Regions from separate parts of the Crassaminicella indica genome, predicted to be linked through region 2. Evidence: a T-box and tRNA genes for the amino acid it is inferred to sense, from the RefSeq annotation. Region 2 holds a T-box; the other holds one or more tRNA genes.
The links. The T-box of region 2 lies ahead of serS (serine--tRNA ligase). A T-box ahead of a tRNA ligase gene usually reads a tRNA of that ligase, here a tRNA-Ser.
Positions count from the first base shown of each region.

Region 1: it has a tRNA-Ser gene. The T-box ahead of serS (serine--tRNA ligase) is inferred to sense a tRNA for this amino acid. The anticodon was not compared.

Region 1 covers NZ_CP078093.1:1,133,388-1,146,992, forward strand. The annotation lists gene panD (aspartate 1-decarboxylase) at 338-721, shown strand; gene KVH43_RS05355 (M15 family metallopeptidase) at 802-1,653, shown strand; gene KVH43_RS05360 (hypothetical protein) at 1,740-2,069, shown strand; gene KVH43_RS05365 (NADH-dependent [FeFe] hydrogenase, group A6) at 2,304-4,052, opposite strand; gene KVH43_RS05370 (NADH-quinone oxidoreductase subunit NuoF) at 4,065-5,858, opposite strand; gene KVH43_RS05375 ((2Fe-2S) ferredoxin domain-containing protein) at 5,880-6,272, opposite strand; gene nuoE (NADH-quinone oxidoreductase subunit NuoE) at 6,262-6,759, opposite strand; gene KVH43_RS05385 (ABC1 kinase family protein) at 6,958-8,538, shown strand; gene KVH43_RS05390 (CsxC family protein) at 8,761-9,510, shown strand; gene KVH43_RS05395 (hypothetical protein) at 9,698-10,438, shown strand; tRNA gene KVH43_RS05400 (tRNA-Ser) at 10,618-10,706, shown strand; RNA gene ffs (signal recognition particle sRNA large type) at 10,729-10,993, shown strand; gene dnaX (DNA polymerase III subunit gamma/tau) at 11,270-12,889, shown strand; gene KVH43_RS05415 (YbaB/EbfC family nucleoid-associated protein) at 13,063-13,407, shown strand; gene recR (recombination mediator RecR) at 13,477-13,605, shown strand, end outside.
Region 2 covers NZ_CP078093.1:882,094-901,027, reverse strand. The annotation lists gene nhaC (Na+/H+ antiporter NhaC) at 1-732, shown strand, start outside; gene KVH43_RS04300 (hypothetical protein) at 767-1,180, shown strand; one part of gene KVH43_RS04295 (IS3 family transposase) at 1,724-2,625, opposite strand; one part of gene KVH43_RS04295 (IS3 family transposase) at 2,625-2,865, opposite strand; gene KVH43_RS04290 (response regulator) at 3,392-3,688, shown strand; T-box leader at 3,833-4,046, shown strand; gene serS (serine--tRNA ligase) at 4,095-5,372, shown strand; gene KVH43_RS04280 (HD-GYP domain-containing protein) at 5,514-6,620, shown strand; gene KVH43_RS04275 (IS607 family transposase) at 6,837-7,439, shown strand; gene KVH43_RS04270 (RNA-guided endonuclease InsQ/TnpB family protein) at 7,432-8,628, shown strand; gene KVH43_RS04265 (DMT family transporter) at 8,816-9,733, shown strand; gene KVH43_RS04260 (tartrate dehydrogenase) at 9,941-11,011, shown strand; gene KVH43_RS04255 (aminoacyl-histidine dipeptidase) at 11,031-12,488, opposite strand; gene KVH43_RS04250 (alpha/beta hydrolase) at 13,268-14,059, shown strand; gene KVH43_RS04245 (HutP family protein) at 14,233-14,655, shown strand; gene KVH43_RS04240 (ABC transporter substrate-binding protein) at 14,890-15,903, shown strand; gene KVH43_RS04235 (ABC transporter permease) at 15,903-16,796, shown strand; gene KVH43_RS04230 (ABC transporter ATP-binding protein) at 16,771-17,565, shown strand; gene KVH43_RS04225 (IS110 family RNA-guided transposase) at 17,776-18,934, opposite strand, start outside.

The sequences.
Region 1 (13,605 bases), 250 kb from region 2:
ACTAAACCTTCAAAACTCACTTCGTTCAAACAATGAAGGTTCTTAACGTATTTTTTATGAAATTTCAGTAAGTTTTTTTACAAAAGTTATCGAAGTCATTCACTTATCTTTATATATTTCTTTTTTTTATGTTGATGTTGTTTACCTATAAAAAGCAATTTGTATTTATAAATATAGTATGTTAAAATGAATTTGGTTGATATCAAAAGAGTCAAACCTTAATGTTTTAGAAAAAATACTATGCATCAAAAAATTTTGCACTGATCCTTTGGACAGGGACTGATAGTAAGCCTCAGTCTTAGGAATGGTATTTTGAACAGACGAGGAGGAATAACAAATGATGCTCAATATGTTTAAAGGAAAAATACACAGAGCTACAGTAACAGAAGCAAATTTGAATTATGTAGGAAGTATTACTATTGATAAGACTTTAATGGATGCAGCAGGGATTTTGCCGGGAGAGAGAGTTCAGATTGTTAACAATTGTAATGGTGCAAGGCTAGAAACCTATGTAATAGAAGGAGAACCTAACAGTGGAGTGATTTGCTTAAATGGTGCGGCGGCGAGACTTGTACAGCCAGGGGATACAGTTATTATTATTGCTTATTGCTGGATAGATGAGCAGGAGGCAAGAAGCTTTAAGCCGAGGGTAGTTTTTGTTGATGAGGATAATAAAATCATTGAGAAAACAGATACTGAAATTCATGGAGATATAAAATAATCTTAAAACCTGGTTTTCTTTTAAAAGGAAACTAGGTTTTTTATAATATTCATGCATTTTGACTAGCGGGAGGCATGTTAATGATAGCAATAAATAAAGCATTTAATATTCTAGTGCTTGTTGCTGTAGTATTTATCATGATGAGTGGTTTAACTATTGCACAAGAACTAGAAGAACAAGAAGCTTTTGCTAAATATTCCTTAGAGGGAACGACTTATTTAAAAAATAATATAAAAATGATCAAAAATGTTGATGATCTACTTGTTTTGGTAAATAAAAATAGAAATTTACCATCAAATTATGTACCAAAGGATTTGGTATTTTCAAAGGTGCCTTTTCCATTTAAAGGGAAGCACCCTAAAAAGAAAATGAGAAGGGAAGCAGCTTTAGCTTTAGAGGAATTATTTAAAGCTGCGAAAAAGGAAGGAATAGAGCTTTATGGATTATCTGGATATAGGTCTTACAGAAGGCAAAAGGCTATTTTTAACTATAAGGTTAGGACCATAGGAAAAAAAGCAGCTGCTAAAATTAGTGCTTATCCAGGGCAAAGCGAACACCAAACAGGTTTAGCTATGGATATTACAAGTAAAAGCGTAAGATTTCAATTAGTTGAAGCCTTTGAAAATACAAAAGAAGGTCAGTGGATTAAAGAAAACAGTTATAAATACGGTTTTATTGTAAGATATCCTAAAGGGAAAGAAGCTATTACAGGGTATAGTTATGAACCCTGGCATATAAGGTATGTAGGCAGAGAAGTAGCAGAATATATTTTTAAAAGGAATATTACTTTAGAAGAGTTTTTTAAAGAATTAAAAAAAGATAAAAGCTTGTTATTTGTTGAAAATAACCAAAAACAATTGATGAAGAAGCAAGAAGAATTGATGAGGAATATACAAAAGGTACAGTTGTTATTTTTAACCATACCTTTTTAAGGGTTTTTTAGTTATAAAATCAATATCTATAATTTGTTAATATGTGGTATAATTGACCTAAACTAATGGTTAACAGGAGATTTACCATGAATGAAAAGTATAAAATTTTATTAATTAGAATTATTTTTGTTTTATTGTTTTTCGTTACAATGTTATTTGGACACTTAAGTATGAATTTTGAATTTCATTCAATCCAAGAGCGAGCTTGTACAATATTAAGATGGTCAAGTATCGGAATGGGTGGATTTTTATTTTTTGTTAATCCTGACATTGTAATGAAATCTTTTAAACATAAAAGAAACGATAAAAAAGAAGAAAATATACATATAATATATTGTGAAATTTTTGGATTAATAATTTCAATAGTAGGGTTTGAATATGCTGCAGAAATACTTTTTTGTATGATTTTTAAATAATGCAAAAGATAGACACTTAGATATGTATTATCAATTAGTTCTCTTAGGCTTTTAGTTCCACTTAGTTGAAGATAAACCATCAATTACCTGTGCAATTTTATTAAAAATTGTCTTATTATTAAGTAAAGACATAAAAAGAACCTTCTTTGTTTTGGGTGTATTGGTGTACTTCCATTAAAACAAAGGTGGTTCTTTTTAGTAATCATCATAATCTGAGAATATTAAAGCTTTTTGTTATATGCGTTCTCTTGCTTCATAATGGGTATGCAGAAGATCATGAGCTTTTTCTCCATAAGGTTCTCCGAGATATTCCTTGTATAGCTTTAATATTTCTGGATTTTCATGAGATTTTCTTAAAGCTTTATTTCTGTCTTCATTATAGATAGCCTGTTGGCGTTTTCTTACAATTTCTTCGTTGCCGTGATGATAAGGTTGTCCGCCGCCACCTATACATCCTCCGGGACATGCCATGATTTCTATGGCATGGTAATGACTCTTTCCATCTCTTATATCTTCAAGGAGTTTTCTAGCATTACCGAGACCGTGGGCAATACCAATTTTTATATCCATTTCTTTGATTTTAACTGTTCCTTCACGAATGCCTTCCATTCCTCTTAGCTGATGAAGCTCAACATCTTTTAGCTCTTCTCCTGTCATCCATTCATAGGCTGTGCGAACAGCGGCTTCAATTACACCACCTGTTGTACCAAAAATTACTGAAGCACCTGTACTTTCCCCTAAAGGATTATCAAAATCACTATCTGGAAGGTTTTTAAAATCAATGCCTGCTTCCTTGAGCATTGCAGCAAATTCACGAGTTGTTACAACGATATCTACATTGTTGTGATAGTCCTTTGTAAGCTCTGGTCTAGCGGCTTCTGCTTTTTTTGCAATACATGGCATGACTGAAACTACTACAATTTTATCTGGATCTATACCTATTTTTTCAGCATAGTATGTTTTTGCAATAACACCAAGCATGATATGAGGAGATTTGCAGGTGGAAGGAACATCTAAAAGCTCTGGGAATTGATGTTCAATGAATTTTACCCATGCAGGACAACAGCTAGTAAGAATAGGAAGCTTTCCGCCGTGTTCAATACGATGAATAAGCTCGGATGCTTCCTCCATGATTGTTAAATCAGCTGCAAAATCTGTATCAAAAACAGCGTCAAAGCCCATATTCTTTAGAGCTGTTGCGAGCTTTCCTGTAACTATGGTTCCTGGCTCCATGCCAAAGAGCTCTCCTATGGCAACGCGAATAGCAGGAGCTACTTGTACTACAACATGCTTGTCAGGATCACTCAAAGCTTCCCATACTTTATCTGTATGGTTAACTTCTGTTAGTGCTGCTGTAGGGCATACAGCTACACATTGACCGCAGTAAGTACAAGAGGAATCCTTCATAGGAATATTAAAAGCAGGACCTACAATAGCTTTAAATCCACGACCCATTGCGGAAAGGATTCCACAGGTTTGAATTTCATTGCACATAGTTTCACAGCGACGACACATGATACATTTATTGGGATCTTTTACAATAGCATCGCTAGATAAATCTTTATCATAATGCATTTTTTCTCCATGCCATTTAATTTCTCTTACTCCAAGCTCCTTTGCCAATGCTTGAAGTTCACATTCTAAGTTTTTTGGACAGGTAAAGCATTCATTTGGATGATTTGATAAAAGTAATTCTACAGCAATTCTACGTGCGTTAATGGCTCTATGAGAATCAGTTCTGATTATCATTCCCTCATCTACTTGTGTAACACATGCAGGTACTAAAGAATTACGGCCCTTTAATTCTACTGTACATACGCGGCAGGAGGCTGTTTTATTTACAAGCTTCAAATCATGCAGATCAAGATGACATAGAGTTGGAATTCTTATGTTAGCACGATTTGCAGCTTCTAATATAGTAATTGTTTCAGGTACTTGCATTTCTTGACCATTGATTGTTATTTTTACTAGCTTCTCGGACATATTCTCACCTCACTATGGTTTGATTACGGCATTGAAATTACATGCATCGAAGCATGCGCCGCATTTTATACATCTGCTTTGATCGATAACATGTGTTTCTTTTACTTTTCCACTAATGCAGTCTACTGGACATACTTTTGCACAAGCAGTACATCCTACACATTTTTCTTTGCTGATGCTGTATTTTGCAAGAACTTTGCACTCTCCAGTAGGGCAGTGTTTATCCTTAACATGAGCTAAATATTCATCCCAAAAATATTCAAGTGTACTTAAAACAGGATTTGGTGCAGTTTGACCGAGTCCGCAAAGAGAACCGTCTTTGATCATATATGACAATTGCTTTAATGCATCTAAATCCTCCATAGTAGCTTTTCCTTTTGTAATCTTTGAAAGGAATTCATGAAGACGTTTAGTTCCAATACGACATGGAGTACATCTTCCACATGATTCTTCCATTATAAATTCTAGATAAAACTTTGCTATGTTTACCATGCAGTTGGTTTCATCCATGACGATCATACCACCAGACCCCATCATAGATCCAATCTCCATAAGGTGTTCATAATCAATAGGTGTATCAAGATCCTTTTCTGTAATTACACCACCAGATGGACCACCTGTTTGAACTGCTTTAAATTTATGATTACCTACTATACCGCCACCTACATCGTATATAATTTCACGTAAAGTTGTACCCATAGGAACTTCTACAAGACCAACATTATTTACTTTACCAGCAAGAGCAAAAACTTTTGTTCCTTTGCTATTTTCGGTTCCGATAGATGAAAACCAATCAGAACCCTTTAAAATAATAGGTGGTATATTTGCAAATGTTTCTACATTGTTTACACAGGTTGGTCTGTCCCAATAACCTTTTTCTGCAGGATATGGGGGCTTGTTCCTCGGTTCTCCACGTTTTCCTTCAACCGAGTTAATAAGGGCAGTTTCTTCACCGCATACAAAAGCACCTGCACCATACTTTAAGCGAATATTAAAGTGAAAATCTGATCCAAAGATGTTTTTACCCAAAAGACCAAGCTCACGTGCTTGACGAATAGCAATGCTAAGACGTTCAATAGCAAGGGGGTATTCTGCACGAATATAAACAATTCCTTCTTCGGCACCAATAGCATACCCACCAATTGCCATAGCTTCAATCACGCTGTGAGGATCACCTTCTAAAATACTCCTATCCATAAAGGCACCTGGGTCTCCTTCATCTGCATTGCAGATAATGTATTTGGTATTACTATCAAATTTTCTTGTATATTCCCATTTGAGTCCTGTAGGAAAGCCTCCTCCTCCCCGACCACGAAGTCCTGATTTTTTCACTGTTTCGATAACCTCCATAGGAGTCATAGAAGTAATGACTTTCCCAAGAGCTTCGTAGCCTCCAAAGGCAATGTATTCATAAATGTCTTCTGGATTGATTAATCCACAGTTTCTTAAAGCAATACGAAGCTGTTTTTTGTAAAATGGCATTTTCTTATGTTGTTCAATTTTTTCGTGCTTTATAGGTTCTTGGTATAAAAGTCTATCTACTTTTCTACCTTTGATAATATGTTCTTTTACAATTTCCTCTACATCTTCTGGATGAACTCGTACATAAAAAACATTATCTGGTTCTATTTTTACAATAGGACCTTGCTCGCAAAATCCAAAACAACCAGTTTTGACGATTTGAACTTCTTTATCGTATTCATATTCTTTGATAAGCTTTTCAAAATTTTGGATTACTTTATCGCTGTCGCTGGCCATACAGCCTGTACCGCCACAGACCATTACATTCATCCTAAACTGATTCATGTTTTCCCTCCTTATGCATTTTTATGCTCTGTCAAAGGTAGCATCGATTATAAATTCCTTTAAAGGGTTTCCACCCTTAATATGCTTTTGAACTATTTCGCGACCCTTTTGACTATTTACTTTTCCATATAGAATAGGTTTTTGACCGGGCATATTTACTTGAACAATAGGTTCGCTGTGACAATGACCAATACAACCCACTTGAATAACCTTTACATTTTCAAGACCTTCCTTTGATACTTCATCTACAATTGCATTAAGTGTTTCTCTAGCACCAGATGCAATGCCGCAGGTTGCCATACCTACCAATACTTCTATTTGATCTGCATCTTCTTGTCCATGTTCTCTTAGCATTACTTTTTTCATAGATTTTTCTCTGATTTTTTTTAATTCTTCTATAGATTTAATTTGCACTGTTTACCCTCCTATCACGGTAAGCATGAATGATTTTTTCTACATCTTCTTCTTTTACTCGACCGTATACCTTCTCATCAACCATTACAACAGGAGCAAGGCCACAGGCACCAATACATCGAACTTCCCTTAAGGTAAAAAGCCCATCATCAGTAGTTTCACCTGAATTGATATTAAGATCGTTTTGCAATTTTTTAATGATTTTATCTGAACCTTTTACAAAACAGGCAGTGCCCATGCATACACTGATGGTATGTTTTCCTTGAGGTTCTGTTGTGAAATATGAATAAAAGCTTACTACGCCAAAAACTTCAGCTCCAGGAATGCCAAGCTTTCTTGCGACAAAAAGCTGTACATCTCTTGGAAGATATCCAAATATATCTTGTGCTTTGTGGAGAATTTCAATCAAAGCACCTTTTGTTGATTGAAGACTATCAATATATTTTTCTAGTTCATCAAATTTTTCTTTTGGCAAATTATTTGACAACTTAGTCACCTTCCTTTCACAGAGTTTTTAAATAATTCATTTCTTAATTTTCCCTAATTCCTGTGTCTTAATGCATTTTTAGAGAGAACTTTCTATAATATATGGTAAGTTGTGGAATTGCTACTTGTTTTTAAGTTGGTTATAATATTGGTTATAATATATGTAAGATAATTCTGAAGAATAAGAGGTAAATATGCTATGAGTAATATTAATGAGAAAAAAAGGATTAAAGAGATAGTTTCTGTTTTTGTGAAGCATGGCATTAAAAAAGGGATAATGAATCCTCAAAATGCAAGAGCTGCTCTTGAAGAATTAGGGCCTACATTTGTGAAAATAGGACAAATCCTGTCTACACGACCAGATATTTTACCAGATGAATACATTGTTGAGTTTGAAAAACTACAAGATAATGTAAAACCAGAAAAATATGATGACATAAAAAAAATACTTGAAAAAGCGTTAGGAGAATCTATAGAAAATTTGTTTTCTTATTTTAAAGAAAAGCCGATTGCATCTGCTTCTATGGCACAGGTCCATTTAGCTTGTACAAAAAATGGGGAAGAGGTTGTAGTAAAAATTCAGCGTCCTAATGTAAAAGAAATTATGATGAGTGATATTGCATTGTTAAAAAGGCTTACTAAAATAGGGAAGCTTGTTCCTCAAAAGAGTGTAATAGATTTTAAAGAAGTAGTAGAAGAAATAGGAACAACGATGGAAAAAGAGCTGGATTTTTTAAATGAAGCAGAAAATATTGAAAAATTTTATAAATATAATAAGGGCGTAAAATATATAGCATGTCCTAAGGTATATAAGGAATATACTACTTCTAGCATATTAACAATGGAATATATAAAAGGAATAAAGGTAAATAATATTGATGATTTAAAAAAAGAAGGTTATTCTCTTAAAGCTATAGCAAAAAAGCTTATGAGTAATTATGTAAAGCAGATATTTCAAGATGGCTTTTTTCATGCAGATCCACATCCAGGCAACCTACTTATTCATAATAAGAAGATTGCTTACATTGATTTTGGTATGATGGGCGTTTTAGACAAATCAATGAGAAATAAGCTCAATGATCTTTTATATGCAGCAGCAAAAAGAGATATGGAAGGTTTAACTCATGCTGTTTTAAGAATAGGAATAAAGAAAGGGAAAGTGAACATAAGAAATCTCTATTCTGATATTGAAGAAGTTTATAATAGATATGTTCAGGAAAGCCTTCAAAATATAGACCTTCCTCAGTTTGTAGATGAAATGTTTCAGGTTAGTAAGAAAAATAACCTTGCTATGCCAAATAATATGGCTTTGTTTTTAAAGGGAATTATGACTATAGAAGGGGTAGTAGCAAAGCTTGATCCTGATATGAATATGATGGAAGTGGCGGTACCATATATTAAAGAACATATTATATTAAAGAAAAATTATAAACAGGATATTATTGAGCAGATAGAAAATATTTATCAATTATCAAAATACGGTTTAAAAATTCCTATTAAAACTTTAGAACTCATGAATAGTGTTCTAGCAGGGAAGCTAAAAGTTCAGATAGAACATAAAAATTTAGAAGAAAGCATCTATCAGCTAAATAAAATGACTAATAGAATTGTTTTTTCTTTAATTATTTCCTCTATTGTTGTTGGATCCTCATTGGTGATTAATGCAAATGTAGGACCTAAAATTTATGATATATCATTTTTTGGCCTTATTGGATATTTAAGTGCTGCGGTTATGGGACTTTGGCTTTTGATATTGATTCTTAAAAATGAAAAAATGTAATGATAAAAAAGAAATCTACTAAATAGATTTCAGGTTGCTGACAAACCATTGAAATTTTTCAGTGGTTTGTCTTTTTTAAATATAAAATAAGTGTAGCTTAATATTTTTTTTTATTTTTGGATAAGCAGTAACAAATTAAGGACAAACAACATAACATGTACTAGAAAAACAGATGAGGAATTAAAATCAAAGAATGAATAAAAAATATGGGAGAGTGAATAAATGATGGGAAATAATGCAGTTGTTAATAGTGTTTACTGCACAAGCGTAACAGGAGGAAATGTGTTGGAATGCACGAATAAGCCATTTCCAATTGATCCGATTGTAGGGGGAGCTGTAGCTAAGATTCCTGTAGTATTAGCAGAATTAACTGTACAAATCAATTTAGATTCTTTTGTTGAGTTGCCAGAACCTGCTTATGAAATAAAAAAAATTAAAAAGAATGTAAAAGTTACTCAGTGTTTATTGCTACAAGATACCAATACTCTATTTATTAAGGGCTTTATCCGAAAAAATATTGAATATGCTACAAGAGATTGTTCAAATCGTAATGGATTCTGTGGAGATATCAAACATTGTACAGTAGATGTACCTTTTAGCTGTACAACACAAGTTAGTTTTAATGGTAATTCTCCTATTCCAATAGTAAATAATACAAGGGATGAATTTGAATTCTTTAAAACTAGCCAAATAACAGCATCAGGATTTGCAGAAAAGGATCAATTATTATCTGGCGATTTTTCTGAATTTAACCAAGTAAGTACAGAGTATTATAACGAATTACCTTATTGTGAACTTATTAGCAGTAAAATCGTAGAATATGATGAGTTTTTAGATAGATATAAACCTATAGATGTAGAAATTCCTTTTGAAGAAAAAGAATTTACAAAAATTGAAGAAAAAATGGTTATATACCTTACGTTGAAGCTATTACAAAACCAACAAGTTAAAATATCTGCTACAACTATATAATATAAAAAGGATTACGTTCAAAAATTTTTGGGCGTAATCCTTTTAATATTTGCTACTTTATGTTGTTTATTGCTCGAGAAAGCTGTTACAAAGTAACAAAAACGGGTGAAAATGAATAAGCTAGTAGAAATATGGTTACAAGCTGACCTTAATACATAAATAGGTCATAGATGAGGGGGAAGTAAATGTGTATAAAAAGCAACAAATACCTCAATCGAAAAAGAAGCAAGAAATAGAGAAAGTTAAAGTGGAGCTTAGTAAAGTAGGTATCAAGCAATGCGACTGCTTAAAAGTAACAGGAGGGACAACTCCCCTGTGTATGAATACCTCTGTACCAATTGATGCTATTACTACAGGTGTTATTGCGCAGATTCCTGTTGTATTAGCTGAGCTGATTGTTCAAATAAATATAAGTGCATTCATAGAGCTACCAGAACCTGCTTATAAAATAAAAGAAATTGAAAATAAGATAAAAGCTACGGAATGCTTATTAACAAAAGATGCAAATATGTTGTTTATAAAGGGAATCCTTCGAAAAAGTATTCATTATCTTGTAAAAGATGCTTCAGGAGATGATTGGATTAGTGGAGATTTAAGACAGTGTACTGTAAATGTACCCTTTAGTTGTACAACAGAGGTAGATTTTAACGGAAGTAGACCTTTTGCAGTTGAAATAAATAAAAGCAGTGAATTTTGTACGGAATTTTATAATGCGTTTCCCTATTGTCAGTTGGCAAATAGTAGAATTATAACATACAATGAAGAAATAAACGATCAAATTTCAAAAAATATGGATCAGAATTCTAAAGAAATAGAGTTTACAAAGCTAGAAGAAAAGATGGCTTTATTCCTTACAATAAAAATTCTACAAAATCGACAGGTGAAAATTCCATATTCTTCAACTATTGATATAGGAGGATGGATTTGATGAATATATAGAAAAGATTTATTCATAAGCTTTCTCAAAAAGTTTTTTGAGAGAGCTTTTTAACGTAACCACATTGATAAGAGATAGTTTATAATTGTAAACATATACAAAATTTACACACTTGTAATTTTAGAATAGATATGATATATTATTATATGTAGCGTAAAAAAATAAGAAATGGAGAGATGTCCGAGTTGGCTAAGGGGCACGCCTGGAAAGCGTGTAAGGCCGAAAGGCCCCGCGGGTTCGAGTCCCGCTCTCTCCGCCATTAAAAAAGTTTATAAAGTTTGCTGTGCTAGATGGGGAGGTAGCGGTGCCCTGTAACCTGCAATCCGCTGTAGCAGGATCGAATGCCTATCGACGGTTTGTTGTTGTAAAGTCTGCCCTGTATAAGTGGCGATGATGATCGGGTCCTGCGCAATAGGAATCTGTGAACCCCGCCAGGTCCGGAAGGAAGCAACGGTAAGCAGACACTCCTGTGTGCCGTGGGGGTGCCTGATCTGAGTTAACTGTACAGGTTACGTTTGTAACAGCCTATCAACGATAGGTGCACAGCTTTACATATAAAAGTTTGCATGTAGTTTTTTCTACATGTTTTTTTATTGATTTTTAAATACAAAGATGGATAGTATTTATATAAAAAAGGAATATATAAATATCAATGTTGTGTTAAAAATCTTAAAAGAATATAATATATATAAACAATTTCAAAACTCATTTCGTTCAAACTTTCCTAAAAGTAAAACACTTTATTTTGGCTATCAAAAGTATTTTTTATAAATAAAAAATATATAATGAAAAAGGTATACGAAAGAAAAGTAGGTGGATAAAATGGCATATGTTGCATTATATAGAAAATGGAGACCAAAAGTATTTGAGGATGTTGTAGGTCAAGAACATATTACAAAGACTCTTAAAAACCAAATAAAAAATAATAATATAGCTCATGCTTATCTTTTTTGTGGGACAAGAGGAACAGGAAAGACATCTACAGCTAAAATATTTGCTCGTGCTGTCAATTGTTTAAATCCAAAAGATTTTAATCCTTGTAATGAATGTGAGATCTGCATAGGGATACAACATGAGAGTATAATGGATGTTATAGAGATTGATGCAGCTTCTAACAATGGTGTAGATAATATTAGAGAGCTTCGGGAGAATGTAAACTATCCACCTACAAAAGGAAAATATAAAGTCTACATTGTTGATGAGGTGCATATGCTGTCAACAGGAGCTTTCAATGCATTGCTTAAAACCTTAGAGGAACCCCCTTCTTATGTCATATTTATATTGGCTACTACAGAGCCTCATAAAATTCCTGCAACTATTCTTTCAAGATGCCAACGATTTGATTTTAAGAGAGTAACAGAAGCTGACGTTGTAAAGAGAATGGCTTATATTTGTAGTCAAATGAATATAGAGGTAGAAGAGGAAGCCCTTAGATTAATTGCTAGGAATGCTGATGGGGCAATGCGCGATGCTTTAAGCATATTAGATCAATGTGTATCCTTTGGAGTAGGAAAAATTACTTATGATGATGTAATAAATATTCTCGGAACAGTTCGTGAAGACTTTTTATTTAGGCTTGTAGATTGTATGAAAGATAAAGATGCAAAAGCTGCTATGGAATTGATACAGGAACTGGTTTCTTCTGGAAAGGATATTCAACAATTTTTAAAGGATCTTATTGAACATTATAGAAATTTAATGATGACAAAGGTGTCAAAGAATTTAGAAGGGATTATAAATCTTTCTAAAGAAAATATTCAAAGACTTGTAGAACAAGGAAAAAATTTGAATACGGAGAGTATAATTCGTGCCATAAGAGAATTATCTCAAACAGCAGTAGATGCAAAATATGCTACTCAGCCTAGAATTCTTTTAGAAGTTGCTGTTGTAAAATTGACCCAGCCTATGCTAGATGATTCTATTGAAGCTTTACTAGAAAGAATTGAAGCTTTAGAGGAAATTATTCAATCGGGAACAATAAAGGTAGAAAAGGTTCTTAAAGAAGAGAAGAATGAAAAAGAGGATATAGATAATAAGCATGTGGTAGATGAGCCTGTGAAGGCAGAAAAATTAAGGCCTATAAATTTTGACAACTTAAAAAAAGGCTGGGAGAAGATATTAAAAGCTATTAAAAAAAGAAAAATTTCAGTATATGCTGTTTTGATGGAAGGAAAACTTGTAAAGGTAGAAAACAATACACTTATAGTAGCATTTGGGGATGGTTATGGTTTTCATAAGGAGGCTTCAGGAAAGAGTCCTTATAAAGAATTTATTGAAGGAGTGATTGAAGAGCTACTCGGGCAAAAGGTTCAGTTAAAATGTGTAATGGAGGATGAATTAGATGATCTTCCTAAAAGTGATAAAGATTCTTCAGAACAAGATCAAGAAATAAAAAAGATTATAGAAATGTTCGGAGAAGACTTGGTTGAGATTGTAGAATAAATACTATAAAGTATTTTGTAATGAAATAGATGAGATGTGGGAAATATAGAGGTATGCAATATAGTGGATTTTGTTGGTAAAAGATTTTATAAGGTGCTTTGTATATGGTATAATATGTTGTAAAAGTGATTAAAAAGTAAATATAATTATGAAATTAATGAGGAGGAGATAAAATGGCAAAGGGTAGGGGTAGAATGCCAATGATGCCTGGAAATATGAATAATATGTTAAAGCAAGTACAAAAGATGCAAAAGCAAATGGAAAAAACTCAAGCGGAATTAGAAGAAAAAGAAGTTGAAGCAAGTGCTGGTGGCGGGGCAGTATCTGTAAAGGTAAATGGAAAAAGAGAAATATTAGATGTAATCATTAAGCCAGAGGTGGTTGACCCAGATGATATAGAAATGCTACAAGATTTAATACTTGCTGCTACAAACGAAGCATTAAGAAAAGCAGAAGAAATGGTGACTCAAGAAATGGGGAAAATTACAGGAGGCATCAATGTTCCTGGATTATTTTAAATAAAATGCCGAGCTTTGACGCTCGGTTCTTTTTGTTGATGATATTTTTGAGAAATGAGGTGGTATTGTATGAGCTATTATGCAGCACCGATTGCAAGGCTGATAGAAGAGTTTTCAAAGCTTCCGGGAATAGGAAGGAAATCAGCTCAAAGACTAGCCTTTCATGTTTTAAACATGAGTGAAGCAGATGCAGTGCAT
Region 2 (18,934 bases):
CCTTCAGTTGTACTTCTTTCCTTGATAGGATGTGTATTTGCTTTAATTTTCCAGGGTGCCGGAATCTCTGACTGCATCGAAATGTTACACTATGGATATGCAGCTGAATCAGAAAACGCACTGTTTACAAAGCTTGTAAATAGAGGTGGTATGGATAGTATGCTTTGGACTAACAATCTTGTAATAGTTGCGGTTGCTTTTGGTGGTATACTTCAGAAGATTGGTTCAGTAGAATCACTTCTTGGTGGACTTATCAAGAAGGTTAAGACTCCATTCCAGTTAGTTGTTGTTACCATTACGACTTCAATGTTCTGTATCACAACTATGTGCGACCAGTACTTAGGATTAATCATTCCTTCATCAATGTATAAGAATAACTTTGACGAAATGGGTCTTGGTAGGAACATGCTGTCAAGAACACTTGAAGACGGTGGTACTTTATGGTCACCACTTATCCCTTGGTCATCTTGCGGTGCATACCACTCAGCAGTACTTGGAGTTCCAACACTGTCATACTTGCCATTTTGCTTCATGAATATTATCAACCCTATTTATGCTATTGTTACTGCAAGTTGGGGTGGAAATATTTTATATGCTGATGGATCAAGAACTAATATGTTTGGTAAGCTAAAAAAGGGTCATGGACCTGCTGGTGCACCTGAAGAAGCACATAAAAAGGCGATGAAGGCTCTTGCAGAAAGAAGAACTGCTGGATTATGTAAGAACGTATAGAAACAAATATAGCTAATATAAGAGAGGAGATACTATGGAATATTACGGAATCATTCCGGAACGAAAACTGTGGGTAAAGGTGGCAGTTATCATCTTTGGAGCTTATGTTGTTTATAACGCAGCTGTAAATCATAACTGGTTTTACCTACCATTTGGAATTATCATGATTCTTGCCACTTTTTCTGACAGAAAACATGTGATTTCACAAGAAGGAGTGGATATTCTGTACACTGTCTGTGGAGTCCAGTTTCATAATATGTGGGACTGGACCGAAATAAACACAATTCATACAGATTCAATCAAATCCAGACCAAATGTGGAGCTGCATATTGGTAAGGATGTGGTATCTAGAAGGTTTATTTTATCAGTGGATGATGCCGGAGAAGCAATAGATATTGCAGGCAGAATGAATTCAAAGATTTATATCGCAGAAGTGAATCACAAATAGTAAATAATCAAATTCTATAATTTTAAAAGTGCCTGGAGCTTTGGACATCAGGCACTTTTGATTGTTGCAAATTTAAATGGCCTATATCAAAGGAAGAAGCTCTTAAAGTAAGCAAAGAAGAATTACGATGGATTGTGAAATTAATACATTTAAAAGATTAGCCGTAAAAATAAAGAAGACGTATCCAAGCCATCAAGTTCGTAGAAAGTAATAGTTTAGGAGAATACGAATTTATATATGGAAAAGATGAAAAAACAGGTAGAAATAAAATCATAGATATTTCTTTGAATGGGAATTATGTAAATGGTTTTGATATGAAATTTGAATCTGTTAAAGAGACAGGGAAATAAAGATATATATAGGAAATACTATTTTAAGGATTAATTTTTAAAGCAGATAAGATGAAAGCTATCTCAATTAAAGAGGTAGCTTTTTTACGTGGGTATCAACTCAGTTGGTTTACCGACAGCAACAGGGAAAGATTTAAACTATTTTTCATTATGTGGATCTATGTCAATATTTTGGACAACAAAAAGTTAGTTTTTAACATACAATTTTAGCCTCATCTTCTACTTGTTGAGGGGTTTTATATTTTAATGATCCATGAATACGACTTCTATTGTACCAACTTTCAATGTATTCAAATATAGCTAATTTAGCGGTATAAAAATCTATATATTTTACATGATGAATTTCTTCTTTTTTTAATACAGAATGGAATGATTCAATAGTAGCATTGTCATAAGGACACCCTTTACGACTAAAGGAATGCTGTATCCCCTTAGATTTAAGGTACCTCCCAAATTCCATGCTTGTATATTGCGAGCCTAAATCGGAATGCAATACAAGTGTATCTGTAGGGTTTTGTGAAATATAAGCATTCTTTACAGCCTGTAAGGCTACATTTACAGTCATAGCAGTATCAAATGAATACCCTATTATTTTACGAGAATGAAGATCCATAACAGATGCAAGATAGCACCATCCATCTTTTATCGTATGTATATAAGTGATATCCGTTACCCATTTTTGATTAAGTGCAGTGGTTTGAAAATCACGATTAAGTAGATTAGGATATTCTATGACTTTCTGTTTTGTTGAATAAGGTCTATACTTTTTGACTGTAATAGCATAAATACCAAGCTTTCGCATTATTCTCTGTACTCTTTTTATGCTAACTGTGTATCCTTTTTTTAAAAGCATATGATATATTTTAGGAGCACCATATCTTCTTTTAGATTGAGTATAGATGTTATAAATTGTTTCTTTTAGTTCTTTATTTTCAAGTTCTCGATTAGAAGGTGTATGACAAAGTGCATTATAATAAGAGCTACGAGAAACTTCTAGTATTTTGCACATAGCTTGTATAGAATGTTTATCAGACTGCTCTGTAATAACTTTAAATAATTGATCGTCATTTATGCTTTGGCGAATATGGTGATAGCCTTTTTTAAGATAGTATTCTCCTCCTGAAGGCGTGCAATTTGTTTTTTTAATTCTGCTACATCATTTAATGTAGTAGTTTTTCCATCTGATGTAGATATAGGAGAAAATCTTTTAATCCATTTATATATAGTGACATCTGAAACACCATATTCGCTGCTTAATTCTTTTACAGAACGATCAGAATAATAAAGATCTACAATTGTCTTTTTAAAATCTTGATTGAATTTTTTATTGTTCATTATGGACACATCCTCTCAGTTATTATTTTATATATTTAACCAATTTGTGTCCATAAAACTATACTAACACCATAAGATATTTACGTCTTGGGTATTTACTCAATAAGTAAATCTCAAACTGAATAGTTAATGCTGAAGTCTCGGGTATTTACTCGACAGATAAGCATTGGAATAACTAATATTGCCCTTGGTTGTTATACTAAGCACAATATTAGTTTTTTTTTATTTAAACAATACTACATTATGTATATAATATAAATAACGAAAGAGAAAGTAATGTATTTAGTTAATAAGGGTGAACCGTATCATAAATAAGCAAATATGCCGTATCATTACGCAACCTCCACCATATGAGGATAAAAAACGAATGAGGTTTAGGAAAAAGTAGTTAGGTGTTTTTGTAATGCGAAAGTTGAGTAATTAAATGAATGACTTAAATATATTTTATGTAATAATGTTAAATTGTGTGTGGTATCATAGATAGTATTAAAAATAGCACTAGAAAGAAATAGATTTTAATGATGTAGTGGGGAGTATGAAACGTATAGAGCCGGACTTAATTATTTTGGATATCCATCTTCCTAAATTTGATGGTATTTACTACCTAAGATTGATTAGAAAAAAATATAATCTTCCAATTATAATTTTATCTGCAAGAAGTGAGGAAAGTGAACAAATAAGAGGAATTGAACTTGGAGCAGACGATTATATTACAAAGCCTTTTAGTATGGGGATTCTTTTTGCGAAAATAAATGCTATATTTCGTAGAAAGATACAATCATCTATATTAGAGGAAATAAATATTGGTAATCTTGTATTGTAGGACGATAGCTGTTACCAGTGGATATTTAAGCTTTTTGGGTATACAAGAAAATGTTATAAATGTGAAAATAGATAAAAAATAATGAATAAAATCATAAAAACATTGAAAAGCTATATGTAATATGTTAAAATATCCTAAAAAATAGGAAAGACAATGAAGGGAATTAGTAAATAATAAAATTTCTTTAGAGAGTCGGTGGTTGGTGAAAACCGATGAAATTTGTTATTGAATCCATCCTGAAGTCGCAGGCTGAAATTGTAGTAGGTTTTGTCGGGAGCGACCGTTATATCGCAGTAGAGAGGACTTAATTTTAGCCAATAAGGGTGGCAACGCGGGAGAATAACCTCTCGTCCCTAGACAGGGATGAGGGGTTTTTATTTTTGAAAATAAAAGAGGAGGTTTAAAAATGTTAGATATCAAAAGGATAAGAACGAATTTTGATGAAGTAAAAGAGCTTGTTGAAAGAAGAGGAAAAGGAGATTTTGGATTAAATCAGGTGGTTGTATTAGATGAAAAAAGGAGAAAAATTCTACAAGAAGTAGAACAAATGAAAAATAAGCAAAATACCGTATCAAAGGAAATTCCAAAGCTTAAAAGAGAAGGTAAGGATGCTTCAATGGTACTTGCAGAAATGAAAACATTATCTTTAAAGATAAAAGAACTAGATGAGAATGTAAAAAACGTTGAAGAGGAAATAAAAAATATTCTTTTAGGTATTCCAAATACTCCTCAAAAAGATGTTCCTATAGGAAATAGCGATGAGGACAATGTAGAGGTGAAAAAATGGGGAGAGCCTACAAAATTTGATTTTGAACATAAAGCCCATTGGGATATCGGTACAGATTTAGGGATATTAGATTTTGAAAGAGCAGGAAAAATTACAGGAGCAAGATTTACTGTATATAAAGGTCTTGGTGCAAGATTAGAAAGAGCTGTGATTAACTTTATGTTGGATTTACATACAACAGAGCATGGTTTTACAGAAATTCTTCCGCCATTTATGGTAAATAGAGACAGTATGACGGGAACAGGACAGCTTCCAAAATTCGAAGATGATATGTTCCATATTCCAAGTAAGGACTTTTTCTTGATTCCTACAGCTGAGGTACCTATAACAAATCTTTACATGAATGAAATATTAGAAGGAGAAACACTACCTATTTATCATACAGCTTATACTCCATGCTTTAGAAAAGAAGCTGGTTCTGCAGGAAGAGATACAAGAGGGCTGATTCGTCAACATCAATTTAACAAAGTAGAATTAGTTAAATTTGTAAAACCTGAAGAATCAGATACAGAATTAGAAAAGTTACTTTTATCAGCAGAAGAAGTATTAAAGAGATTAAATATTCCTTATAGAGTAGTTAAACTATGTACAGGAGATCTGGGATTTAGTTCAGCTTGTACTTATGATATAGAGGTATGGATGCCAAGCTATGACCGTTATTTAGAAATATCTTCTTGCAGTAACTTTGAAGATTTCCAAGCAAGACGTGCAAATATCAGATTCAGACCAGAGCCTAAAGGAAAGGTAGGATATGTTCATACACTTAATGGATCAGGTTTAGCTGTAGGTAGAACAGTTGCTGCAATACTTGAAAATTATCAGCAAGAAGATGGTTCTGTAGTGATTCCAGAGGTTTTAAGACCTTATATGGGAGGAATTGAAAAAATTACAAAATAAGCTTTTAGAGGCTCAGATAGAGCCTCTTTTTTAAAAAATATATAAATGTCGTTTTATAGGGAAATTAGCCATTTGATTTTCTAGATATATTTTGATAAATTAATTATAAATAATGAAATACCCAACTGAGGGGGAGCCTATATGCGATTAGTTCCAATAAATGCAGCAAAAGAGAGCACATTTTTGGCTCAAACTATATATGATGATAAAGGTCGTATTTTATTGGCAAAGGGTGTAAAGCTTACGAATAGTCTATTAAATAGAATAAAAGAGCATGGTTTTTATTGTATTTATATTATTGATGAGTATAGTCAAGGTGAGTTAGATGATATTATAAAGCCTCAAATAAGACAAAAGGCTATTGCTACTGTTAGAGCTACCCTTAATACCTGTGTAAATCTAGAGGATGATAAATTAAATAAATTTGAAAGAAAAAAAATAGAGAAACGGTCACAGCAGGAGTTAGATCAAATTCAGCAATTGGCAAAATTAATTGTTGATGATATTTTTACCCAAAGAGATATTATGATAAATCTCGTGGATATTAAAAGTTCAGATAATTATACATATAATCATAGTGTAAATTCAGCAATTATGGCACTAGTCTTAGGTATTGGTTATGGATTAAATAGAAATGAGCTTTATGATTTGACAATGGGGGTGATGGTTCATGATATTGGAAAAATGTTCATACCCCAAGAGATTCTCAACAAACAAGGAAAATTAGATGATAATGAATTTAAAATAGTAAAAGAACATGTAACAAGAGGCTTTAACTATTTAAGAGAAAATACAAATATGAGTACAAAGGTACGAATCATTTCACTACAGCATCATGAAAAGGTAGATGGCAGTGGGTATCCTTATGGCTTAAAGGATGTACAAATTTATAAATTGTCAAAAATAGCAGCTGTTGCAGAAGTATATGATGCACTTACATCAGGAAGACCTTATAGAGATCCATTACCTCCTAATGAAGCAGTAGAATATATTATGGGTTCAGGTGGAAGACACTTTAATATGGATATGGTAAAAGCTTTTGTAAAAAATGTAAATCCTTATCCAATCGGAACTATTGTATATTTGAGTAATAATAGCATAGCTGTAGTAGAAGAAATAAATAGTGAATATATATTAAGACCTATTGTTAGGGTTATTAAGCAGGATGGTAGGATTGTGGAACCTTTTATGTGTGATTTAAAAAGAGAAAGTAATATAGTTATAAAAGGAATATGTTATGAAGTATAAAGAGTATCTAAAATTAGGTGCTCTTATTTTTTTATAATCAAATATAGCTTGACGGAAAAATTAATTCGTGAGACGCTAAATACAGAAATTGTTTCGTATTACATATTATTACAAAATAAGGAGGTAAATTAACAGCCAAAAGATATTTATAAATTTTTATAAAAATCTTGTAATTTTTTATAGTTTTATACTATAATTAATTATGAGGTGGTTAATATGAAATATTATAGCATAGGCGAGTTTGCTAAATTAATTGGAAAAACTCAGCAAACACTGAGAAACTGGGATAATAGTGGTAAATTAAAACCTGCTTATGTTACTGATGGTGGACATAGAATGTACAGTAAAGAACAATTAAATACTATGTTAGGGATAAATCCTAAAAACAAGATAACTATAGGATATTGCAGAGTTAGTAGCAATAAGCAAAAAGATGATTTAGAAAGACAAGTTAAATATGTAAAAGAGTATATGATAGCAAAAGGCTATCAGTTTGAGATAATAACTGATATTGGTAGTGGAATAAACTACGATAAAAAAGGCTTAAATAAATTAATAGACATGATAACTAATAGAGAAGTAGATAAGATAGTAGTTTTATACAAAGATAGATTAGTTAGATTTGGATTTGAACTCATTGAAAATCTATGTAAAAAATATGGTACTACAATAGAAATTATAGATAATACCCCTGAAACTGATGAGCAAGAGTTAGTTGAAGATATGATACAAATTGTAACAGTATTTAGTGCTAAACTGCAAGGTAAAATAGCTAACAAAGCTAAGAAAATGATAAGAGAGTTGAGAAATGATGATTAGGACATATAAAGTAATGTTAAAACCTAACAACAAGCAAAGAACTAAACTCTTTGAGTGTGCAGGGGTATCGAGATGGGCATATAATTGGACTTTAGGTAGACAAAAAGAAAATTATAAAAATGGTGGTAAATTCTTAAATGATAGCGTTTTAAGGAAAGAACTAACACAGCTAAAGAAAACAGAAGAATATAAATGGCTTAATGAGTATTCTAACAATATCACAAAACAAGCTATTAAAGATGCTTGTAACTCTTATAAAAGATTTTTCAATGGATATAGTAAATTTCCAAAGTTTAAGTCTAAAAAAAGAACTAAACCTAGCTTTTATCAAGATATAGAGAAGATAAAATTTACAGATACTCATGTTAAACTAGAAAAGTTAATTACAAGTAAAAAGAAAAATAGACAAAAATTAAATTGGATTAAGTTGGGTGAAAAAGATAGGATACCGACAGGTGAAAACATTAAATATATTAATCCAAGGATAACTTTTGATGGTCTTAACTGGTGGATTAGTGTTGGCATTGAAGAAGAAATTGAAATAAAAGATAAAGAAACAGAGCCTATAGGAATCGACTTAGGTGTAAAAGATTTAGCAATAATTAGTAGTGGTGATAAGTATAAGAATATTAACAAATCACTAAAAATGAAGAAGTTAATTAAGAAATATAAAAGACTTCAAAGACAAATTTCAAGAAAATATGAAATGAATAAAACAAAAATAGAAGGAGGTGAAAACCGTTACAAATACCACAAAACTAAAAATATTATAAAAGCTGAAAATAAACTAAGAAAGCTTTATAGGAAAATTAAAGGATTAAGGGACAATTACATTCATCATATAACAACATCTTTGGTGAAAGCCAAGCCAAAGTATATTGTTATTGAAGATTTGAATGTAAGTGGTATGCTTAAAAATAGAAAACTATCAAAAGCTATACAGAAACAATCTTTAAGGGAATTCAGAAGGCAACTTGAATATAAATGTAATTGGTATAATGTTGAGCTAATCATTGCAGATAGATATTTCCCTTCTAGCAAATTGTGTAGTAAATGTGGTCAGATTAATGAGGATTTAAAGTTGTCTGATAGAATATACAAATGTGATTGTGGAAATGCAATTGATAGAGATTATAATGCAAGCCTTAACCTTAGAGATTATCCTAAATATGATAAATCAGTAGCTTAATCACTTAAAAAGATACTACTGATATGTACCCATTCGTTAGTGGGGAATTTACGCCTTTTGAGAGTCATATCAAACAGGAGTAGCTTAGGCAAAATTGGACTCTATGAACAAGGAATAAAGCATTAAACTTATAAATCTTTAGTTTATTTATAAGTTTTTGTAGGTATTTTGTAACGGGGAAGAAATGGTGGGTTTATCAAATGCAAAAAAGAAAAAAACGAGCTTATATGCAGATCTTTCGTTACTTTTAGTAGCAATGATTTGGGGTGGAGGATTTATAGCAATGAAAGATACTTTAGATATTCTTACGCCTTTTTATATGAATGCTTTGCGTTTTAGTATAGCTTCTATTACCTTAGCCATTATATTTTGGAAAAGAACAATAAAAATTACTAAAAAGGATTTAAAATATGGATTTGTTGTAGGAATATTTTTGTGGATTGCATTTATTACCCAAACGATAGGATTACAATATACAACTGTTAGCAAATCAGCTTTTTTAACAGGAACAAATGTAGTCATTGTACCATTTTTAGTTTGGATAATAACGAAAAAGCATCCTGATTGGTATGCATTAATAGGAGCGTTTTTATGTGCTTTAGGAATAGGACTTCTAACATTACAAGAAAGTTTAAGTATAGGTATAGGAGATAGCCTTACACTTGCTTGTGCAGTGTTTTTTGCAGCTCATATTACTTCTGTAGGATATTTTGCAGAGGGAATGGACCCTATTAATCTTGCTACTATACAGATGGGAGCAACAGCGATACTAAGCATTATTGGTGCAGTAATCCTTGAGCCTGTACCAAAGTTTTCGGGGAATGCAGTTGATTTAATGATTTCCCTTAGTTATATGACTTTTGTATCTACTATGGGTGCATTTTTAATTCAAAATGTAGCACAGAAATATACTGTGTCTACTCATGCAGCTATTATTTTATCATTAGAGTCTGTATTTGGAACGATTTTTGGGGTAATCTTTATGAGCGACATTTTAAATGAACGGATGATTATAGGTTGTATACTGATCTTTTGTGCGATTATTATTGCAGAAACGAAGCTAAGCTTTTTATTTTCACAAAAGAAAACAAAAGAAGCATCCTGATTGTAAATTATAATTGTATTTCCTTTCATTAGTTCTAGCCTCTTCCTTTTGAATTGTTTCAGAAGATACTGTACCCGTAATATCCCCTACTCCACAAACCTCTAACGAAGTTACCGCTTTATAGTTGTATTGAACCATAAATGATAATATAGTATGATAATGATAAAGTTTCGTTAAAAGGTATAAATATACGGAGGAGGAAGAATTGTGAAAACTTATAAGATAGCAGTAATTCCTGGAGATGGGATTGGTATAGAAGTTATGCAGGAAGGGATAAAGGTATTGAATACATTAGAAAAATTAAATAAAGATATCAAGTTTATTTTTGATTGGTATGATTGGGGCTGTGAATATTATTTAACTACTGGAAAAATGATGGATGATGATGGAATTGAAAAATTAAAAAGCTATGATGCTATCCTTCTTGGTGCAGTAGGATTTCCGGGAGTGCCAGATCATATATCCCTTCGAGACTTATTGCTAAAAATAAGACAGGAATTTAATCAATATATAAATTTAAGACCTATAAAGCTTTTAGCAGAAGAGGACTGTCCTTTAAAAAATAAAGGAGTAAAAGATATTGATATGGTTTTTGTAAGGGAAAATACAGAAGGTGAATATGCAGGGGTTGGAGGTATCCAAAGAGAAGGAACAGAGGAAGAATTAGCTATTCAAACTAGCGTATTTACTAGAAAAAATACAGAAAAGGTAATGGAGTATGCTTTTAGATTGGCAAAGAGTAGAAATAAACTCAACAAGGTTACTAGTGTAACAAAATCTAATGCATTAAATTATAGCATGGTTTTTTGGGATAAAATATTTAAAGAAAAAGCAGAACAGCATAAGGATATAAAAACAGAAACCTTTCATGTAGATGCAACTTCTATGTATATGATTCAGCGTCCAGAAAGCTTTGATGTAGTGGTAGCTTCTAATCTTTTTGGCGATATTCTTACAGACCTCGGAGCAACGCTACAAGGAGGGCTTGGGTTTGCTGCTGGTGCAAATATCAATCCTGAAAGAGAATATCCATCTATGTTTGAGCCTGTTCATGGTTCAGCACCAGAGATTGCAGGAAAAGGAATTGCAAATCCTATTGCTATGATCTGGACAGTAAAAATGATGCTTGATTTTTTAGAGCATGAAGATTTAGGACAAAAAATAATGGGAGCTATTGAGGAAATATTAAAGGATCGAAAAAAGCTTACTCCTGATTTAGGTGGGAATGGTACTACTAGTGAAGTAGGAGATATGATTTGTGAAGCTATAAAAAAATAAGATCAGGCAAAGCCTGGTCTTATTTTATTTCCTTTAATACAGCAAGAAGATAATTCCAAGTTCTTTCTGTAGAAGATATGCTTAAATGTTCATTTGGTGTATGTACATCGAACATATCAGGACCTATAGAAATCATATCTAAATCATTGATTTTTTCTTTAAACAATCCACATTCAAGTCCTGCGTGGATAGCTGTTACTTTAGGTTCTTTTCCATATAGCTTTTTGTATACATCTACAAATATTGGGCGAAGCTTTGAATCAGGATTATATGACCATTCAGGATAGTCATCACTAGCTATAAATTTGCATCCTAAAAGATCAGCAACAAGCTTTGATTGATCTAATATATTATGCTTTAAGCTTTTTATAGAGCTTCGAACAGCACTTTCAAATATTACTTCATTATCAGTTGTTGTTACAACTCCTAAATTTGTGGAGCTTTCTACTAAACCTTCAATTTCCATACTCATAGTTTGAATGCCATTTGGAATAAGAACAAGTGATTGCACTGCTTTTTTAGCGGTTTCTTTTGAGAATGCTTTTTCAAAGGTATTTTCTAATTTTTTATAATCTATATATATTTCTGGATCAGAAGCTTTTAATTCATTTTTAAAAATATTATTCCATTCATTGATTTTTTCTTCCAATTTAGATGCATGCTTTGGATTGATTAAAATAATCGTATCAGCTTCTCTTGGAATTGCATTGTTTTTAGATCCACCACTGATTTTATGAATAGTATAATCAAAGGTATTTAATAAATCATTTAAAAATCTTCCCATTAATTTATTAGAATTTCCTCTTCCTTTTTCAATGTCTGATCCTGAGTGACCACCATGAAGTCCTCTTATGCTGATTTCATAAGCTATATCATTTTTATTTGGAGATTCCCAAACAATTGGAAGTATTTGTCTTGCTGTGATTCCACCTGCACAGCTTACTAAAAGAAAACCCTCTTCTTCAGAGTCTATATTTATTAGAAATCTTCCTGTAATATTTTTTGGATCTAAAGCGATAGCACCGTCCATACCAGTTTCTTCTGATGTTGTAATAAGTACTTCCAAAGGAGGATGAGGAATATCATCAGATGCTAAAATTGCAAGTCCATAAGCTATAGCAATACCATCATCAGCTCCAAGTGTAGTATCCGTAGCATAAATCATATCTCCTTCAATTCTTAATTTTATAGGGTCTTTTTCAAAATCATGGATTGTATCATTATTTTTTTCACATACCATATCCATATGACCTTGAAGAATAACAGTAGGTGCATTCTCGTAGCCAGCTGTTCCTTTTTTCTTAATGATCACATTAAGAGCTTCATCTTGTATAACTTCTAGTTTATGTTTTTTCGCAAAATTAACTAAATAGTCGCTTATTTCTTTTTCGTTGCCAGAGCCTCTAGGGATATTTGATATTTCTTCAAAATACTTAAAAACAGAGGTTGGTTTTAAATTTGCTAAAACGTTACTCATTATTATCATCCTTTCTTTTCTTTAAAGCCTAAAACTATTATAATATTATTTTGAATATATGTAAAATTATTACACGATTCAATTATTTGTAAACTTCACCTTGTTTTTCCATGCAAATTTTGTTTTAGTACGTATATGTTTTATTATTATCATTCTCTATAAGATATTGTTATCGGAATAAGTTATTATTGAGATCCATTCTTCTTTTATTTCTACAGTTTTTTCATTATATCAATATATATCATCTATTTATGATCTACTCTTGATATTGAGTCTTGTTCCTAATGTATTAGAGATGTTGCTTTAATGCTTATTTTATCTATTTCTTTAAATATATTCCTAAGGCGTTGTGATGCATAGCGCAGGTCAGTACAATTATTATATAATGGGACAAGACTATTATAATAAGAATTTTTACTAAATAAAGACAAATCACAGTTCTTTGGTATTAATTCATTTTCTAATTCTATAATTTTTTTTAAAGCTTGTATATCTCTATCAGTAATTTTTCTACCTTCATTTGAATAATGACATAAAGTTAATAAATAACTATGGAAATTGTTTATATTAAAATCAAATGTTTTATTTAAATGATGCTAATTTTTCACCTTATATAATAACAATATATGACATATAGTGGTATACTATTAAGTATAAGTTAATTAGTGATTGTAAAATATGATGGATTAATTTTATTGAAGCCGAGCTTTCGAAATGAAAAATATGGTTAATGGTGGTATTAGAAACATAACAATTTAAGTTCAAAAGGTGGTATAAAAATGAGTAAATCAAAAGTAGAAAAAGTAAATTTTTATAGTGATGTGCTTGGTAAAGAAATGTCAATGTTGGTGTATTTACCTGAATGTTATAATAGTTTAACTCCTCTACCTGTATTATATTTTCTACATGGAAGAAGTGGGAGTGAAAACTTAATGCTTGAAATAGATATAAATACTAAAGTTGATCGAATGATAAAGAACGGGGAAATTAAGCCTATGATAATTGTATGTCCAAGAATTGAAAACAGCAGAGGAGTGAATTCATCCTTAATCTGTAAAGAGGTACCTGATCCTGGAGATAATAATAGAATCATAAATTTAGGAATGTATGAAGATTACTTTATGAAAGAAATAGTACCTTTAATAGATAAAACGTTCAATACTATAAAAGATAGAAAAGGAAGATATCTAGGAGGGATATCTGCTGGGGGTTATGTAGCTCTTCACAATACATTTCGACATCAGCATATGTTTTCAAAAGTAGGAGGGCATATGCCTGCTTTAGAACTGGAACTTGCAGATGAAGACAAGCCATATTATAAAGACATGGATGTATGGAAAAAATATGATCCAATATATATTGCAAGAAACAATAATATTTCTTCTGATATTGATGTCTATCTTGATGCTGGAGATAAGGATGAAGGTAGATTTTACGAAGGTTGTTCAATTTTACATAAAATATTGAAAGAAAAAGGCATAAATTCTCAAAATCATGTATTTCATGGTAATCATAGTGCTGAATATATACAATCAAATATTGAAAAATATCTAAAATTTTATGGATGTTAATATTTTTTACCCTCCTAGAATATTTGGACAATATATTTTGATATGATAAGATTAGTATGTATAAATGGAAAATCAAAGAGTATTGTTAACCATTAATAAGCTATAAGTTAGGTACTCTAAAGATAACAAATAAATCAAATAAAATATTGGAAGGAATAAAGAGGAGGAAAATCATGAAATATGACAGTATTGATGTTGCTAGAGCAGCAGTTAAAATAGCTATTTCTTCTTCAAGAAGTGGAGAAGAGGAGATGATAAAAAAGTTTAAAAATATAGGAATTAAAACGGTAGCTGTTGATATAGGTGGAAATTTAATTGATTCCATTCCAAAAATTATAGAAAGAGCGATTATTTCAGCAAGGAGAACAGGTGTGATTGTAGAGTCTCATGTTCATGACGGGGCTGTTGCAGGAGCAGCTAGAGAAGCCATAATGCAGGTAGCAGCAAAAGCAAATGGACTTAATGTTGGCGGGAAAATAGGCATTGCAAGATATGGAGAACACTTAAGTGTATGTATTTTTATGAGCATAGGATTACTTCATTTGAATGAAGTTGTAATCGGATTAGCGCACAGATCTATTCCTGATATAAAATAATTTTTAAATTTTATATTTGGTATTGACATATATATGAATTTTCTGTATAATCAGATTTAATTTAGTAGGTTGGTAGAGCTTGTTTCATAAATGTTATTGAAATATGTAGGTGGGTAGTTTTGTAGGAAATAAGGTAAATCACCCTTTTTAAAAGGGCTTGTTTTAGTGTACAAAAATACTCTCCTTGTGGGAGTTTTTTTATTTTAAAAAATAAATATTTAGGAGGATGGTAGCATGGTAGGAAAAATTTTTTCAAAGAGAATTTTATTATTATTGTTAGGCTTGTTATTATTGGCAGGATGCACAAATAAGAAAGCTTCAACAACCTCAAAGGAAGATAGCAAAGAAAGCACCATAAAAATAGGGATTACTCAAATTGTAGAGCATCCAGCCTTAGATGCAGCAAGAAATGGCTTTATTGATGCTCTAAAAGAAAGAGGATTTAAAGATGGAGAAAATGTAGAAATTGATTTTCAAAATGCACAAGGGGATATGCCAACAGCACAAACAATTGCACAAAACTTTGTAGCTCAAAAAAAGGATATGATATTGGCTATTGCAACACCAACAGCTCAAGCAGCTTTTAATGCTACAAAGGATATTCCTATTATCATCACAGCTGTAACAGATCCTAAAGAAGCAGGACTTGTTTCATCTTGGGAAAAGTCAGGAACAAATGTTGCAGGAACAAGTGATATGGCACCTATTAAAAAACAGTTTGAGTTAATAAAAAAATTAGTGCCTGAAGGGAAAAAAGTTGGGATTTTATATAATACAAGTGAAACAAATTCTGAAATACAAATCAATCATGCAAAAAAAGTAGCACCTGAGTTTGGGTTAGAAATAATTACAGCAGGGATTACAAGTGTGAATGAAGTACCACAAGCGTTAAATGAACTAATTGATAAAATAGATGTTTTATATACTCCTACTGATAATCTTGTTGCTTCAGCTATGCCTTTAGTATCAGCAGAATGTATAAAAAATCAAATTCCAATCATTGGAGCAGAAAAGGCGCATGTAGAAAATGGAGCGTTGGCTACAGAAGGAATTGATTACTATCAATTAGGATTTCAGACAGGACTTTTAGCAGTAGAAGTAATCAAAGGAAAAGCTCCAAAGGATATGTCTATAGAGACTTTAAAGGAAACTGAGCTAGTAATCAATTTAGATACTTTAAAAGCATTAGGGATAAAACTGCCTCAGGAATTGAAGAATAAAGCAAAATTATTAGGAGGCGATCAATAATGAGCTTTTGGTTAAATATTTTAGAACAAGGACTACTATTTGGGGTAATGGTTCTTGGTGTATATATTACTTATAAGATATTAGATTTTCCAGACCTTTCAGTAGATGGCAGTTTTCCATTGGGAGCGGCTGTTACAGCTGCCCTTTTGGTTATTGATATTAATCCATTTGCAGCAACAGCTGCTTCATTTATAGCAGGTATGATTGCAGGAGGTGTTACAGGATACCTTCATGTAAAATTTAAAATTACTAATCTATTATCAGGTATATTAGTGATGATTGGGTTATATTCAGTTAATCTAAGGATAATGGGAAAAGCAAATGTTCCCTTATTTAATAAACAAACTATATTTAGCAGTAGCTTAGAATCTATTTGGATTATTTTTATATTTGCCATTTTATTGAAGCTTTTATTAGATTTCTTTTTAAAAACAAAATTTGGGTTTGTTGTAAAAGCTACAGGGGATAATCCTCAGCTGGTTACATCTCTAGGCATTGATATAGGTAGGATTAAGATAATTGCTCTTATGCTTTCAAATGGACTAGTAGCATTATCAGGTTCACTTGTTGCTCAATATCAAAGATTTTCAGATGTTGGCATGGGGACAGGAATTATTGTTATGGGTCTTGCTTCTATTATCTTTGGGGAAGCTATTTTTAAAAGAGTTCCTTTGATTGTTCCTACTACAATGGCTCTGTTAGGATCTATCTTATATAAAACCAGTACAGCTTTTGCATTAAAGCTTGGATTTCCACCAACTGATTTAAAATTGATTACAGCTATTATTGTTGTTATAGCATTAGCAGTCAATCAGGGAAAAAATCCTTTCAAAGGGAAGAAATTATTTTCAATAGGGGGTGAAGCTGTTGCTACTAATCCGAAATCTGTGTAAAACATTTAATAAAAATACGGTTAATGAAAAAGTTGTTTTTGATAGATTTTCATTGGATGTAGAAGAAGGAGATTTTATTACTATTATTGGAAGTAATGGGGCTGGAAAATCAACACTTTTAAATATGATAGCTGGTTCTATTCAAGCAGATGAAGGTTCTATTCTATTAAAGAACAATGAGATAGTATATGAGCCGGAATTTAAACGTACAAGAATGATAGGAAGAGTGTTTCAAGATCCTACTATGGGAACATCGCCTTCAATGAATATCATAGAAAATTTGTCTATGGCATTGAATAAAGGGAAGAAATTTAATTTATCAATGGGCGTTTCCAAAAAAGATATTCCATTTTTTAAAGAACTTTTATCTAAGCTTTCATTAGGACTTGAAAACCAGTTAAATACAAAGGTAGGATTATTATCAGGAGGTCAAAGGCAAGCATTATCTCTCCTTATGGCTACTCTATCCAAGCCTCATATTCTCCTTTTAGATGAACATACAGCAGCGTTAGATCCAAAAACCTCTGAGAGGATTATCAATTTGACAGAAAATATTATAAGTGAAAGAAAAATGACAACACTTATGGTAACACATAACTTAAATCAAGCCATAAAACTAGGTAATCGGCTTATTATGATGCACAAAGGAAAAGCAGTATTAGATATTAGAGGAAAAGAAAAGAAAAATTTAACAATAGAAAAGCTTTTAGCTTGTTTTGAAAAGACACAATCAGAGGATTTATTGAGTGATCGCTTGCTGTTTTCATAAATAGCAAGTGATTTTTATGTAGTTGACAGATTTTGCATAATAAGATAAATTTAGAGAAAAAGAAAAAAGACTTGTGGTAATAAGTCAAGATGAAAACAGATAATTTTTTACTAAATTTATGAAAATATTTCTTAAAAAAGGCATCACTTAATAAACCTAAGGAAAATTAGGCATAAAACGAAAGGATTACGCATCGAATATTATTCGATATTATACACTCCTTTCAGGTGCATAAAGTTGGTGATTGCGTAGCAGCACATCCACCATGCGCACAAATTTTCTTGCGGTAAGGACGAGGGCTCTTTTATGTTGATGTTTGGGAACTTCATGATACTTTTTGAGATAGTATTCTCTATAAACGGGTTCATTTCGCATAACTGAATTGGCAGCTTCAATCAAGTAATAACGAAGGTAATGATTCCCCGTTTTGGTCATAGTCGTTCTTTCAGCTTCAAAATTGCCGGATTGTTTTCGTTTCCAGTAAAGACCTGCATACTTGGCAATCTTCGCTTCATTTTCAAATCGTTCAATTTGACCGATTTCGGCGATGATACCAGCAGCATAAACTGGTCCAATACCAGGAATACTGAGCAATGATTTAGATTCGGGCAGAACTTCAAACAGTGCCTGAATAGCTTTATCAAGTTCTTTGATTTGCTTTTTTATAGTTTTGATCATCATAGCGTATGAAGCTAAGACAACATCGACTGAATTCTTCATGACTTTTCCTAGTCGATAAGAGTCTCTAATGGCTTTGGAAAGTGACTTTGCAAGCTTTTGAGGATTGCTAAAGCGACCGCGACCTTTTTGTTGTAAAACAGTTGCCAAATCTTCCAAAGACATATTGGCAATGTCTTCAAGAGACATAGAGTCTGTTAGTAAGTCCATCATAGTTGAACCAAAGACAGATGTATCGATTTCTTTAGTGAGGGTATTACATTTGTAATAAAGATTTTCTAAAAAATGTTGCTTCATTTCAGTCAGTTGACCAATGAGCTGGTAACGTGATCTAGTTAATCTTTGCAAAGCCATATATTGTTCTTCTTTAATCAAAGAAATATTGAAACGATCAAAACGAAGAAAGTCTGCAATACGGTAAGCATCTATTTTATCGGTTTTGTCTTCTTCAAAGAGTCCTTTAAAGCGATGAATGGTCTTTGGATTCATGACAACAACTTCGATTCCTAAGGACTTTAATTCAGCATCTTCTGCTAGGAAAGCTGAAGGATGAAAACTGTAAACAGAAGTGGCTTCCATACCAACAATGATGCGCTTATATTGGATATGCTCAGTAAATCTTATAATATGCTCTTTGATTTTACTAGCACCAATGATATTATTTGGTAGTGAAATCTCAAGCAGAATTTGA